DNA from 3 places in the Enterobacter kobei genome. Region 1 is predicted to be linked to each of the others. Evidence: predicted binding sites of a transcription regulator. Region 1 holds the regulator's gene; each other region holds the start of a gene.
What was found. Region 1 encodes PurR, which represses purine synthesis genes. Its sites were predicted from a motif close to CANGCAAACGTTTGCNTG; they were not measured.
Positions count from the first base shown of each region.

Region 2: a site for PurR is predicted at 2,175-2,192, ahead of purM (phosphoribosylformylglycinamidine cyclo-ligase). Genes of this name have one in related genera too.
Region 3: a site for PurR is predicted at 1,409-1,426, ahead of cvpA (colicin V production protein). Genes of this name have one in related genera too.

Region 1 covers NZ_CP017181.1:2,001,061-2,006,169, reverse strand. The annotation lists gene BFV64_RS09650 (C40 family peptidase) at 1-679, shown strand, start outside; gene sodB (superoxide dismutase [Fe]) at 802-1,383, shown strand; gene BFV64_RS09640 (MFS transporter) at 1,423-2,589, opposite strand; gene cydH (cytochrome bd-I oxidase subunit CydH) at 2,753-2,842, opposite strand; gene purR (HTH-type transcriptional repressor PurR) at 3,140-4,165, shown strand; gene punR (DNA-binding transcriptional activator PunR) at 4,183-5,094, opposite strand.
Region 2 covers NZ_CP017181.1:3,414,902-3,420,010, forward strand. The annotation lists gene upp (uracil phosphoribosyltransferase) at 1-339, opposite strand, end outside; gene BFV64_RS16395 (6-phospho-beta-glucosidase) at 556-1,986, opposite strand; gene purM (phosphoribosylformylglycinamidine cyclo-ligase) at 2,253-3,290, shown strand; gene purN (phosphoribosylglycinamide formyltransferase) at 3,287-3,928, shown strand; gene ppk1 (polyphosphate kinase 1) at 4,129-5,109, shown strand, end outside.
Region 3 covers NZ_CP017181.1:3,302,021-3,307,129, reverse strand. The annotation lists gene folC (bifunctional tetrahydrofolate synthase/dihydrofolate synthase) at 1-586, shown strand, start outside; gene dedD (cell division protein DedD) at 576-1,262, shown strand; gene cvpA (colicin V production protein) at 1,482-1,970, shown strand; gene purF (amidophosphoribosyltransferase) at 2,004-3,521, shown strand; gene BFV64_RS15840 (UbiX family flavin prenyltransferase) at 3,611-4,180, shown strand; gene argT (lysine/arginine/ornithine ABC transporter substrate-binding protein ArgT) at 4,471-5,109, shown strand, end outside.

The DNA.
Region 1 (5,109 bases):
GCATTCTGCTGTACAAAAAAGCCATCTGGTAAAAGCCACAGAACGTAAGAAAAAAACCACCACAAAGAACGAAAAGAAAAAGACGACCACCAAGACGACACAAACCGCTTCCAGCAAGACCAAAACAAAATCTTCCCGCACTGCCCACACCACCAAAAGTAAAACTTCGCTGACCGCTGCTAACCTCGTCACTGAAAAATGCATTACGCGTAAAGGCCACAAAGCGAAATGCACCAAAGTCACGAAAATCGCGGAAGTACATAAAGTCCGTGTACAGAAAGCGCAAAAAACCGCGATGAATAAACTGATGGGGCAAATTGGCAAACCTTATCGCTGGGGTGGCAGTTCGCCACGAACCGGCTTCGACTGTAGCGGCCTGGTCTATTACGCCTATAAAGATCTGGTTAAGTTCCGCATTCCGCGTACCGCTAATGAGATGTACCACCTGCGCGACGCCTCTCCGGTGAGCCGTGGTGAGCTGGAAAACGGCGATCTGGTCTTCTTCCGCACGCAAGGCCGCGGCACGGCTGACCATGTGGGTGTCTATGTCGGCAACGGGAAATTTATCCAGTCACCGCGCAGCGGCCAGGATATTCAGATCACCTCCCTGAGTGAAGACTACTGGGTACGTCACTACGTCGGCGCACGTCGCGTGATGACGCCGAAAACTATTCGCTAACCCCTGCCCTGCCGCATCCGTGGCAGGGTAAGTTCCTCTTTTGCATACCCTTTCAATTTGCTATCCTGTCCTTGTTGTCTGTGTGGTTATTGGCAACGCTAAATACAATAAGGAGAGAAGCAATGTCGTTCGAATTACCTGCACTACCGTATGCAAAAGACGCCCTGGCACCGCACATTTCTGCGGAAACCCTGGAATACCATTACGGCAAACATCACCAGACGTATGTCACCAACCTGAACAATCTGATCAAAGGCACCGATTTCGAAGGCAAAACGCTGGAAGAGATCGTCCGTAGCTCAGAGGGTGGCGTATTTAACAACGCGGCTCAGGTGTGGAACCACACCTTCTACTGGCACTGCCTGGCACCCAATGCCGGTGGTGAACCTGCCGGTGAACTGGCTTCCGCGATTAACGCCGCCTTTGGCAGCTTCGCCGATTTCAAAGCGAAGTTTACGGATGCCGCCATCAAGAACTTCGGCTCTGGCTGGACGTGGCTGGTAAAAGAAGCGGATGGCAAACTGGCAATCGTGTCCACCTCTAATGCAGGCACCCCGCTGACCACCAGCGCTACGCCGCTGATGACCGTGGACGTGTGGGAGCACGCTTACTACATTGATTACCGTAACGCGCGCCCGAACTACCTGGAGCACTTCTGGGCACTGGTCAACTGGGACTTCGTCGCGAAGAACTTCGCCGCGTAAGAGAGACGCAGAAGGGGTCCCCCTTCTGCGTTATTTTTATTATTCCGCCGTGCAAACGGCTTCTGGCTGTTTTCGGCCGGACATCATCACCAGCAGCAGGCCGAGAGCGGCAATAATCGCCCCCATCACCGGCACAAAGCTGTATCCCAGACCGCCAGAAATGACGGCGCCGCCCGCCGCAGCACCCAGGGCGTTCCCCAGGTTAAACGCACCGATATTCACCGAAGAAGAGAGTCCCGGCGCCTCGTGGGCGACACGCATCACGCGCATCTGCAGCGGCGGCACCACGGCGAAGGTGGCTGCGCCCCAGACAACCATCGCGATGGCCGCGCCAAACTCGTTACGCGCCAGCCACGGAATCGCGATCATGATGGCAATCAGCAAGGTTAAAAAGCCTTTCAACGTTCCGGCCACTGAACGGTCAGCAAATTTCCCGCCAAGGTAGTTACCCATTGAGAACCCTACGCCAATCAATACCAGCATCGCGGTAATAAAGATCGGGGTTGCATGGGTGATATCGTGCAGCACCGGTGAAATGTAGGTATAGAGCGTAAACATCGCCCCGGCCCCCAGCACGGTGGTCAGCAGTGCAGAAAGCACCTGCGGGCGCACCAGTACCGACAGCTCTTTGCGCACGTCCGGACGTTCACCCGCGCTGCCTTTCGGCAGGGAGAAGAACAAGGCCACCATCGCCACCACGCCCAGCCCGGCGGTTGCCAGGAATGACATACGCCAGCCGATCGCTTCACCCAGCCAGGTCGCAGCCGGTACGCCGCCAATGTTGGCAATCGTCAGCCCCATAAACATGGTCGCCACGGCGCTTGCCTGCTTATGTTTCGGCACCACGCTTGCGGCCACGACCGAGCCCAGCCCAAAGAACGCGCCATGGTTCAGGCTGGTCAAAATGCGCGACAGCATCAGGGTGGTGTAGTCAGGTGAAATGGCAGAGAGCACGTTGCCCAGGGTGAAAATCGCCATCAGGAAAATCAGCGCATTACGGCGCGCGCGGTGTGAAAGCAGTAGCGTCATCAGCGGCGCCCCCACCATCACGCCGATGGCATAAGCGCTGATTAACATCCCGGCCGCAGGGATCGAGACATCCACGCCCCGGGCGATAACAGGCAGTAACCCCATCGGGGAGAATTCGGTGGTGCCAATCCCAAAAGCGCCAATCGCCAGGGCAAGCAGGGGAAAATTGATTTTCATGCGTCAACTCCGGATGCCGTGTCATGTCGTGACACAGAACAAAGAAGCGGAAAGCATGACATCAATCACAAAAAATGAGAAGTTAACAAAATGGCAAAAGATTTTTGCCTGAGAAGTAACAATCCGGTAAACCGGGAGGGAGAAGATTCTCCCTCCGCGTAAATCAGTGCAGCACAGCCGTCAGGCCAGCCGCCACAATCAGCGCCAGCACAACGATGGTGGTGAACAGCGAAAACTTCAGATCGGAACTCATCAATTTTTCTCCTTTTAATCCCCCCACGAAAAGTGAGCTTGCTCATTTTTGCACAGTTTACGTCAAAAATCTTCCCGGATTTAAGCTGATAACCACTTTACCTCTTCCCCTTTTCATCAAGATAGGACAAAATTCCACGCTAAATTTATTAGCGTACCGGCCATTGACCCCCTCCTGACGTCCCGTGTCGTTTTCCTGGCGTACCGCAATCTAAAATTGCGTGATAAGGGTGAGAGAAGGCAAACGTTTACCTTCAAGTATTTCAGGAGTTTAGGATATGGTCTGGAGTGACATTTAATGGCAACAATTAAAGACGTAGCAAAACGCGCAAACGTTTCCACTACAACCGTATCACATGTAATTAACAAAACCCGCTTTGTGGCGGAAGAGACGCGCAACGCCGTCTGGGCAGCAATCAAAGAGCTGCACTACTCGCCAAGTGCGGTTGCGCGCAGCCTCAAGGTGAATCACACCAAATCGATTGGTCTGCTGGCGACCAGCAGCGAAGCGGCCTATTTTGCTGAGATCATTGAGGCGGTAGAGAAAAACTGCTTCCAGAAAGGCTATACCCTGATTCTGGGCAACGCGTGGAACAGCATTGAAAAACAGCGAGCCTATCTCTCCATGATGGCGCAGAAGCGCGTGGATGGCCTGCTGGTGATGTGTTCCGAGTACCCGGAATCCGTACTGTCGATGCTTGAAGAGTATCGCCATATCCCGATGGTGGTGATGGACTGGGGTGAAGCCCGTGCGGATTTCACGGATTCCGTTATCGACAACGCCTTTGAAGGCGGCTATATGGCGGGCCGTTATTTGATCGAACGCGGTCATCGTGAGATTGGCGTGATCCCGGGTCCGCTTGAGCGTAACACCGGCGCAGGTCGTCTGGCTGGCTTTATGAAAGCGATGGAAGAAGCACTGATCACCGTGCCAGAAAACTGGATCGTACAGGGTGACTTTGAGCCGGAATCAGGCTACCGCGCGATGCAGCAGATTGTCTCCCAGCAACATCGTCCTACCGCCGTTTTCTGCGGGGGCGACATCATGGCGATGGGCGCGCTCTGTGCGGCCGATGAGCTGGGTCTGCGCGTCCCGCAGGACATTTCCGTGATCGGCTATGACAACGTGCGCAACGCGCGCTTCTTTACCCCTGCGCTGACCACCATTCACCAGCCGAAAGATTCGCTGGGTGAAACGGCCTTCAACATGCTGCTCGACAGGATCGTCAACAAACGTGAAGAGTCGCAGTCCATTGAAGTCCACCCGCGCCTCATCGAACGCCGTTCCGTTGCGGATGGTCCGTTCCGCGACTACCGTCGTTAATCGCTTTACGGAGCCAGTCACACTGGCTCCCGTAACCATTCCCGGTTAAGCGTTTCGCTGTCCCCCAGATAATCCAGCAGCCAGGCCATAGCAGGTGAAACATCATTTTGTTGCCAGGTCAGACAGCAAGCCGCATCCGGGAACGGATTCTCCAGCGTCAGTTCAACCCACTCGCCGGTGTCGATTCGCGGGCGCGCAAAATGAACGGGCACCATCGCGACGCACAGCCCTGCACTGAGGCAGGTCGCCGACGATTCCCAGTCCGGGGCGACCACGCGACGCTGGTTATCCAGCAGCCAGGTGATACGCTTGGGCAGCGAGCGGGAGGTGTCCTCCAGCACCAGCGACGGCCAGTTACGCAGGGTATCGTCGCTTAACGGCCCCTCCATGGCCGCCAGGGGATGATCGCGTGCCACTACGCATTTCCAGCTCAGCATCCCCATATCGCGAAAGGCATAGCGTCCCCCAACCGGAATCGCCTGCGTCGCCCCAATCGCCATTTCTACCCTGCCGTCCGACAGCGCGTCCCACACGCCGTTGAACACTTCCTGCGAAACACGCAACTCAACGTCAGAAAAATGACGATAGAAATCGACGATCATTTGCCGGGTGCGTTCCGGCTTCACGATATTATCGACCGCGATGGAAAGATGCCCCCGCCAGCCGTTAGCGATCTGCTGACACTGTTCGCGGGTGATCTGCATTTTTTTGATAACAGAACGCCCTTCTTTCAAAAACCACGCCCCGGCAGGCGTTAATTCCACATCACGATGTCGCCGTTCGAACAGCGGAACGGCCAGCCACTCTTCTAGCTGACGCACCGTATAGCTGATTGCCGACGGGACGCGGTGCAGTTCCTGCGCTGCTCCGCTAAAGCTGCCGTTACGCGCGACAGCATCGACCACTTCAAGAGAATAATCTGACCACATTTTCTGCCTGCAAAA
Region 2 (5,109 bases), 1.4 Mb from region 1:
GTAAGGAACCGGCTCCAGCGTCTCTTCATTACGGTAGATACCGACCACGCTGATGCGCGCGCTTGGTACGTGCTCCAGCACGCCTTCCATCATACCCAGACCGGCACGCAGGATAGGCACGACGGTAATTTTCTTCCCTTTGATCTGCTCAACCTGCACCGGGCCGTTCCAGCCTTCGATGGTGACTTTTTCCGTTTCCAGATCAGAGGTTGCTTCGTAGGTCAGCAGGCTGCCCACTTCAGAAGCCAGTTCGCGAAAACGCTTCGTGCTGATGTCATGCTCACGCATCAGGCCCAACTTGTGTTTAACGAGTGGGTGTTTCACTTCCACAATCTTCATTCTCTTTCTCCTCTGAGGTGGCATCCGCAAAAAAATCGCGGGATTATACCGCTTTTTTCGGATTGCGCCATACCCATCTTGCTTGACATATGTCAATCAAAGACAAAAAAGCCGGAGGCAAGGCTCCGGCTTGGGTGCGGGGTGCTGCCGGGTGGCGCTAACGCTTACCCGGCCTACAAATCCCATAGGCCCGGTAAGCGCAGCGCCACCGGGCAATTATAGCTGCTCGCCGTTGCTCGCAATCACCTGCTTATACCAGTCGAAGGACTTTTTCTTGCTGCGGTTCAGCGTGCCGTTCCCTTCATTGTCTTTATCTACAAAGATAAAGCCGTAGCGTTTTTTCATTTCACCGGTGCCGGCAGACACAAGGTCGATACAGCCCCACGGGGTGTAGCCCATCAGGTCTACGCCATCTTCCACCACCGCTTTTTTCATCTCGCGAATGTGCGCAGAAAGGTAATCAATGCGGTACCGATCGTTTATCGTGCCGTCACTCTCCTGCACGTCAATCGCGCCAAAGCCGTTTTCAACAATGAACAGCGGCAACTGGTAGTGATCCCAGAACCAGTTCAGGGAGTAGCGCAGCCCAACCGGGTCAATCTGCCAGCCCCAGTCGGATTTCTGCACATACGGGTTAGAGACCAGGCTCTTGCTCTCGTCGTAATCAAGCTGCGGGTTGTCCGCCGTCGCCTTGGTGGCAAAGGACATGTAATAGCTGAAGCCGATATAATCAACGCAACCCTGGCGCAGCGCTGCTTTATCCTCATCGGTAATATCCAGCGCGAACCCGCGACGTTCAAAGTAGTTGAGCAGATGCTGCGGGTACTTACCGCGGACGTGCACGTCGGTAAACCAGTAGCGACGGTGCATCGCATTCATCGCCATCATCATATCGTCCGGCGCGCAGGTCAGCGGATAGATAGGACACATAGCAATCATACAGCCGATCTGCAGCGACGGATTAATTTCGCGTCCCGCCTTCACCGCCAGGGCGCTGGCCACCAGCTCGTAGTGCGCGGCCTGGAACATGACCGGCTCACGGTCTTCACCCGGCGCATACTTCAACCCGGAGTTGGTGAACGGCGCAAAATCTTCGTGGAAGTTAGCCTGGTTGTTGATCTCATTGAAGGTCATCCAGTACTTCACTTTATGCTGATAGCGCTGGAAGACCACTTTTGCAAAACGAACGAAAAAGTCGATCAGCTTACGGTTGCGCCAGCCGCCGTATTCCGTCACCAGGTGGAAAGGCATCTCGAAGTGAGAAAGCGTAATAACCGGTTCGATGCCGTACTTCAGGCATTCGTCGAACAGATCGTCATAGAATTTCAGGCCAGCCTCATTAGGCTCCCGCTCGTCGCCTTTCGGAAAGATACGCGTCCAGGCGATGGAGGTACGGAAACATTTGAACCCCATCTCGGCAAAGAGTCTGATGTCTTCTTTATAACGATGGTAGAAATCAATGGCTTCATGGTTAGGGTAATTCTTCCCTTCCAGCACGCCGTTGGTGATTTCACGCGGTACGCCATGCGCACCCGCCGTCATGACGTCGGCAACGCTTACGCCCTTGCCGCCCTCTTTCCAGCCGCCTTCCAGCTGATGCGCCGCAACGGCACCACCCCACAGAAAATCTGCTTTAAATCCTGACATTCGCTTTCCCTCATTCTGCGTTATTTTCTGCAAAAACAATTACAGAAACCGGTTTCAGTTCGATGATGTGCAAAGGGGTTATCCGTTGCAAGCAGATCGCCGAAACCGGTTTCATTTTCGTGAACAGAGTCAAGTTTGTTGCCCCGCAATGGCCAGAGAGAAAAAAAGATCCCTACACCGAGAATAGGCTCGCAAACGTTTGCCTGGACTGTTAGAATTGCGCCGATTTTTCTTACTAGCTATGCAATCGCGTGGGGACTTGAGCCGTGACCAACAAAACTTCTCTCAGCTACAAAGATGCCGGTGTTGATATTGACGCAGGTAATGCGCTGGTTGACCGAATCAAAGGTGTGGTGAAAAAAACCCGCCGCCCGGAAGTGATGGGTGGTCTGGGTGGATTCGGCGCACTGTGCGCGCTGCCGCAAAAATATCGTGAACCTGTTCTGGTCTCGGGAACTGACGGCGTAGGCACCAAACTGCGCCTGGCGATGGATTTAAAACGTCACGACACGGTCGGTATCGATCTGGTTGCGATGTGCGTGAATGACCTGGTGGTTCAGGGTGCAGAACCCCTGTTCTTCCTCGATTACTACGCGACCGGCAAACTGGATGTGGATACCGCAGCCAGCGTCATTAACGGTATCGCCGAAGGCTGTCTGCAGTCCGGCTGCGCGCTGGTGGGCGGTGAAACCGCGGAAATGCCTGGCATGTATCACGGCGAAGATTATGACGTCGCAGGCTTCTGCGTCGGTGTAGTAGAAAAATCAGAAATTATCGACGGCAGCAAAGTGGCTGATGGTGATGTGCTGATTGCGCTGGCTTCCAGCGGCCCACACTCCAACGGCTACTCTCTGGTGCGTAAAATTCTCGAAGTCAGCGGTTGCGACCCACAAACCACTGAGCTTGAAGGTAAACCGCTGGCTGACCATCTGCTGGCCCCGACCCGCATCTACGTGAAAAACGTACTGGAGCTTATCGAGAACGTTGACGTTCACGCCATTGCCCACCTGACCGGCGGCGGCTTCTGGGAAAACATTCCGCGCGTCCTGCCGGATAACACCCAGGCGGTGATCGACGAATCCTCATGGCAGTGGCCGGCAGTCTTTAACTGGCTGCAGACCGCAGGCAACGTGAGTTCTCACGAAATGTACCGCACCTTTAACTGCGGCGTGGGCATGGTTATCGCCCTGCCAGCAAGCGAAGCCGATAAAGCGGTTAAGCTGTTGACCGAGAAAGGTGAAAACGCGTGGAAAATCGGTACGATTAAAGCCTCCGATTCCGAAGAGCGTGTGGTCATTGAATGAAAAACATCGTGGTGCTCATTTCCGGCAACGGAAGTAATTTGCAGGCCATCATAGACGCCTGTAAACAGAAGAAAATTAACGGCACCATTCGGGCAGTATTCAGCAACAAGGCCGACGCGTTCGGCCTTGAGCGCGCGCGGCAAGAGAGCATTCCCGCGCACGCGCTGGAAGCCAGCCAGTTCGCCGGGCGTGAAGCCTTCGACCGCGAACTGGTTAACGAGATTGATGCCTATGCACCGGACGTGGTCGTACTGGCGGGCTATATGCGTATTCTGAGCCCGGCGTTTGTCGAACACTTCGCCGGGCGACTTCTGAATATCCACCCTTCCCTGCTGCCAAAATATCCCGGCCTGCACACACACCGTCAGGTGCTGGAAAATGGCGATGAGGAGCACGGTACCTCTGTGCATTTCGTCACTGACGAACTGGACGGTGGCCCGGTGATCCTGCAGGCGAAAGTCCCGGTCTTTGATGGCGACAACGAAGACGACGTGACCGAGCGCGTGCAAACTCAGGAACACGCCATCTACCCGCTGGTGGTCAGCTGGTTTGTTGACGGGCGTCTTGAAATGCGCGACGGTGCAGCCTGGCTGGACGGCGTTAAGCTTCCGCCTCAGGGTTATGCGGCCGAAGAGTAGTTTGTTATGTCGGGTGGCGCTACGCTTACCCGACTTATTGCATTACCCGATATTGCCTCCCCCAACTCTCTAAAATCCCCAACAAAAAAAATAACTGTCATACTTTTCTGGCACTGTTGGACATATCGTGGAAATGCTCGCCATAATAAGGACGAGACGGATTTACCACGTCCTGTGATTGAACTGGAGTGTGAGCTGTAATGGGTCAGGAAAAGTTATATATCGAGAAAGAGCTAAGCTGGTTAGCATTTAACGAACGTGTACTCCAGGAAGCGGCCGACAAAAGTAACCCGCTGATCGAACGCATGCGTTTTTTGGGCATTTATTCCAACAACCTGGATGAGTTCTACAAGGTTCGCTTTGCCGAGCTGAAAAGACGGATCATCATCAGCGAAGAACAGGGCTTAAATTCTCACTCGCGTCATCTGCTGGGTAAAATCCAGTCCCGCGTGTTGAAAGCCGATCAGGAGTTTGACGGCCTGTATAACGAACTGCTGCTGGAGATGGCACGCAATCAAATCTTCCTGATTAACGAACGTCAGCTTTCCGTTAACCAACAAAACTGGCTGCGCCACTACTTCAAACATTATCTCCGCCAGCACATTACCCCGATTCTGATTAACCGCGAAACCGACCTGGTGCAGTTCCTGAAGGATGACTACACCTATCTGGCCGTGGAAATTATTCGCGGTGAGTCCATCAGCTACGCGCTGCTGGAGATCCCGTCTGACAAGGTGCCGCGCTTTGTGAATCTGCCGCCGGAAACCCCGCGCAGACGCAAGCCAATGATCCTGCTGGATAACATCCTGCGTTACTGTCTGGACGACATCTTCAAAGGCTTCTTCGACTACGATGCGCTAAACGCCTACTCGATGAAGATGACCCGTGACGCCGAATACGACCTGGTCCACGAGATGGAAGCCAGCCTGATGGAGCTGATGTCCTCCAGCCTGAAACAGCGCCTGACGGCCGAGCCGGTCCGCTTTGTTTACCAGCGCGATATGCCGGACGCCATGGTGGAGATGCTGCGCGAGAAACTGACCATTTCGCGCTATGACTCCATCGTACCCGGTGGCCGTTACCACAACTTTAAAGACTTTATTGGCTTCCCGAACGTTGGCAAAGCCAACCTGGTGAACAAGCCGCTGCCGCGCCTGCGCCATCTCTGGTTTGATAAATTC
Region 3 (5,109 bases), 1.3 Mb from region 1:
ATATGAGGTTCAGGATAACGGCTGGCGCTTTAGCGATGCGCAGGGAATGCTGGACAACCTGCCGCTGCCGCAGGTGCCACAGCCTAACGCGGCAACCGCGCTGGCGGCATTGCGCGCCAGCGGATTAGCGGTCAGCGATCAGGCGATCCGCGACGGCATTCAGAATGCGCTGCTGCCGGGACGTTTTCAGATTGTGAGTGAGTCACCGCGCCTGATCCTGGACGTGGCGCACAACCCACACGCAGCGGCGTACCTCGCAGGACGTCTCAAATCGTTACCAAAAACCGGGCGCGTGCTGGCGGTTATCGGTATGCTTCATGATAAAGATATCGGTGGCACGCTGGCCTGCATGGAGAGTGTGGTCGATAGCTGGTATTGTGCTCCTCTTGAGGGGCCGCGTGGTGCGACGGCCGAGCAGTTGATGGAACATCTCGGCAAAGGCGCAATCTATAGTAGCGTGGCTCAGGCCTGGCATGCCGCGATGGCGGATGCTAAACCAGAAGATACCGTGCTGGTGTGTGGCTCTTTCCACACGGTGGCACATGTCATGGAAGTGATGGACGCGGGGAGAACCGGTGGCGAGTAAGTTTCAGAACCGTTTAACAGGAACCATTGTGCTGGTCGCGCTCGGGGTGATTATTCTTCCCGGGCTGCTCGACGGGCAGAAAAAGCATTATCAGGACGAGTTTGCAGCCATTCCGCTGGTGCCAAAACCGGGCGACCGTGATGAACCGGATATGCTGCCTGCGGCGACACAGGCGCTGCCTGCCCAGCCGCCGGAAGGGGCGGCTGAAGAAGTTCGCGCGGGCGATGCCGCTGCGCCGTCGCTCGACCCGTCGCGTCTGGCGGCGAATAACAACATCGAGATTGATCCGGTACCGGTAGAGAAGCCTAAGCCTGTTGAAAAACCGAAGCCGGTAGAGAAACCGCAGCCGAAGCCAACGCGTGATAAAGCGGAAGAGCAACTGGCTGCTGCGTCAGAAACCCCTCCGCCAGCGAAGCAAGACGCAGCCCCGACCGGCAAAGCCTATGTTGTGCAACTGGGCGCGTTGAAAAACGCCGATAAAGTTAACGAGGTCGTGGGTAAACTGCGCAGCGCGGGCTATCGTGTTTACACTTCACCTTCCACGCCGGTGCAGGGTAAAATTACCCGTATCCTTGTGGGGCCGGAAGCGTCTAAAGATAAGCTGAAAGGCTCGCTGGGTGAGCTGAAGCAGATCTCCGGTCTGAGCGGTGTGGTGATGAACTATAGCGCGAACTGATAAGATCTCCCCCTCACCCTAACCCTCGCCCCTCAAGGGAGAGGGCCGGGGTGAGGGGGAGAAGACGTCCACAGAGATGTCAAAAGGACCGTGGCGTTGATTATTTTTTCAGCGCCTTTTTTATTTACGCGCGGGAAGGAAATCCCTACGCAAACGTTTTCTTTTTCTGTTAGAATTCGCCCCGAACTGGATGACAGGGCGTTAAATCGTGGGACACATATGGTCTGGATTGATTACGCCATCATTGCGGTGATTGGTTTTTCCTGTCTGGTTAGCCTGATCCGTGGCTTTGTTCGTGAAGCGTTATCGCTGGTGACTTGGGGTTGTGCTTTCTTTGTTGCCAGTCATTACTACACTTACCTGTCTGTCTGGTTCACGGGCTTTGAAGATGAACTGGTCCGAAATGGAATCGCCATCGCGGTGCTGTTTATCGCGACGCTGATTGTTGGTGCTATCGTCAATTACGTGATAGGTCAGCTGGTCGAGAAAACCGGTCTGTCAGGAACGGACAGGGTACTCGGGATCTGTTTCGGGGCGTTGCGAGGTGTGCTGATTGTGGCCGCCATCCTGTTCTTCCTGGATACCTTCACCGGGTTCTCCAAAAGTGAAGACTGGCAGAAATCGCAGCTCATTCCTGAGTTCAGCTTCATCATCAGATGGTTCTTTGACTATCTGCAAAGCTCGTCGAGTTTTTTGCCCAGGGCATAAACCCTGAGATGTGGCTTAACGAGGAAAAGACGAATGTGCGGTATTGTCGGTATCGCCGGTTTCATGCCGGTAAACCAGTCGATTTATGACGCGTTAACGGTGCTTCAGCACCGTGGGCAGGATGCTGCGGGTATCATCACCATTGATGCAAACAACTGCTTCCGTTTACGTAAGGCGAATGGCCTGGTAAACGATGTGTTTGAAGCCCGCCATATGCAGCGTCTGCAAGGTAATATGGGGATCGGTCACGTTCGTTATCCTACTGCTGGCAGTTCCAGCGCCTCTGAGGCACAGCCTTTCTACGTCAACTCACCGTATGGCATCACCCTTGCCCATAACGGCAACCTGACCAACGCCCATGAGCTGCGTAAAAAGCTGTTCGAAGAGAAACGTCGCCACATTAACACCACCTCTGATTCTGAAATCCTGCTCAACGTGTTCGCCAGCGAGCTGGATAACTTCCGTCACTACCCGCTGGAAGCAGACAATATCTTTGCTGCCATTGCTGCGACCAACCGCCAGATCCGCGGTGCATACGCCTGCGTGGCGATGATTATCGGTCACGGTATGGTTGCCTTCCGCGATCCAAACGGCATTCGTCCGCTGGTGCTGGGCAAGCGCGACCTTGGCGATGGCCGTACCGAATATATGGTTGCCTCTGAGAGCGTGGCGCTGGATACCCTGGGCTTCGAATTCCTGCGTGACGTTGCGCCGGGCGAAGCGGTGTATATCACCGAGAAGGGCCAGCTGTTTACCCGTCAGTGTGCCGACAACCCGGTCAGCAACCCGTGCCTGTTTGAATACGTCTATTTCGCCCGCCCGGACTCCTTCATCGACAAGATTTCCGTCTACAGCGCGCGCGTAAATATGGGCACGAAGCTCGGCGAGAAGATTGCTCGCGAATGGGACGATCTCGACATCGACGTGGTTATTCCTATCCCGGAAACCTCCTGCGATATCGCTCTGGAAATTGCCCGTATTCTGGATAAACCTTACCGTCAGGGCTTCGTGAAGAACCGCTACGTTGGCCGCACCTTCATCATGCCGGGCCAGCACCTGCGCCGTAAGTCTGTACGTCGTAAACTGAACGCCAACCGCGCCGAATTCCGTGATAAGAACGTTCTGCTGGTGGATGACTCCATCGTGCGTGGTACCACCTCTGAGCAGATTATCGAGATGGCGCGCGAAGCGGGGGCGAAGAAAGTGTATCTGGCGTCTGCCGCACCGGAAATTCGCTTCCCGAACGTGTACGGCATCGATATGCCAACCGCCAATGAGCTGATTGCGCACGGTCGCGAAGTGGACGAAATTCGTCAGATTATCGGCGCCGATGGCCTGATTTTCCAGGATCTGAACGATCTTATCGACGCGGTGCGCGCCGAGAACCCGGAGATTCAGCAGTTCGAATGCTCCGTGTTTAACGGCGTCTATGTGACGAAAGACGTCGACCAGCAGTACCTTGACTATCTTGATTCGCTGCGCAACGACGATGCGAAAGCCGTTCAGCTGCAAAACGATCTCGAAAGTTTAGAGATGCACAACGAAGGTTAATCTCTCTGCAAGTGAGGGCGTTCGCCCTCACTTGCAACTCCCCGCGAAATCCTGCACAGTCTGCCCTGAAATCAGTAAGGGCGAAAATCATGAAACGACTCATTGTTGGGCTCAGCGGTGCCAGTGGCGCCATTTACGGCGTACGTCTGCTGCAGGTTTTGCGCGACGTAGCGGAAGTCGAAACCCATCTGGTGATGAGCCAGGCGGCGCGACAAACCCTCTCCCTTGAAACCGATCTCTCCCTGCGTGATGTTCAGGCACTGGCCGACGTCGTGCACGACGCGCGCGATATCGCCGCCAGCATCTCCTCAGGCTCGTTTAAAACCGCTGGCATGGTGATCCTGCCCTGTTCAATTAAAACGCTCTCCGGCATTGTGAACAGCTATACCGACACGCTGGTGACGCGCGCGGCGGATGTCGTGCTGAAGGAACGTCGCCCGCTGGTGCTTTGCGTGCGGGAAACGCCGCTACATCTGGGGCATTTGCGCCTGATGACCCAGGCCGCCGAGCTGGGCGCCGTGATCATGCCGCCGGTACCGGCGTTTTATCATCGCCCGCAGTCGCTGGATGATGTGATCAACCAGACCGTCAACCGCGTGCTGGATCAGTTTGATATCGACCTGCCGGAAGATCTCTTCACCCGCTGGCAGGGAGCCTGATTCTGTGCACACATGCTGTGCATGAAAAGAGACGTTGCCCTGTTTCAGGGCAATTATGCAACGGCGATCATATCCTCGACATTTAATTCGTTTTTTCCCTTTTTCTCTCTCCGGTTCGTTCGGCAGACCTGCTATCTTTCACCATTAAGGCAATATCGCAACGTTTTATTAACATATTTAACGTCGAAGTTTTGACCAGACGGCAATGTGGCATAAGACCTGCAAGAGAAGCCTGCAACACAACACACAACACAATACATAATAAAATCACGGTACTTGAGGGTAAATGTATGAAGAAGACGGTTCTGGCTCTGTCTTTGCTGGTGGGGTTAAGTGCGGCGGCAGGTAGCTATGCGGCGCTTCCACAGACGGTTCGTATCGGTACAGACGCAACCTACGCGCCATTCTCTTCCAAGGATGCGAAAGGCGATTTCGTGGGGTTTGATATCGATCTGGGAAATGAAATGTGCAAACGCATGCAGGTAAAATGCACATGGGTGGGCAGCGACTTTGACGCATTAATTCCGTCGCTGAAAGCCAAGAAAATCGACGCCATTATCTCTTCTCTCTCTATCACCGAAAAACGTCAGCAGGAGATTGCCTTCTCTGACAAGCTCTACGCCGCTGATTCACGTCTGATTGCTGCTAAAGGCTCCCCGATCCAGCCGACCATCGACTCGCTGAAAGGCAAGCATGTTGGCGTGCTCCAGGGGTCAACGCAGGAAGGTTATGCCAATGCCAACTGGCGCGAGAAGGGTGTCGACGTGGTTGCCTATCAGAATCAGGATCTGATTTACTCTGACCTGTCGGCGGGCCGTCTGGATGCTGCATTCCAGGATGAAGTCGCCGCGAGCGAAGGCTTCCTGAAGCAGCCAGCCGGGAAAGACTACGCTTTTGCAGGCCCGTCCGTGAAAGACAAAAAATACTTT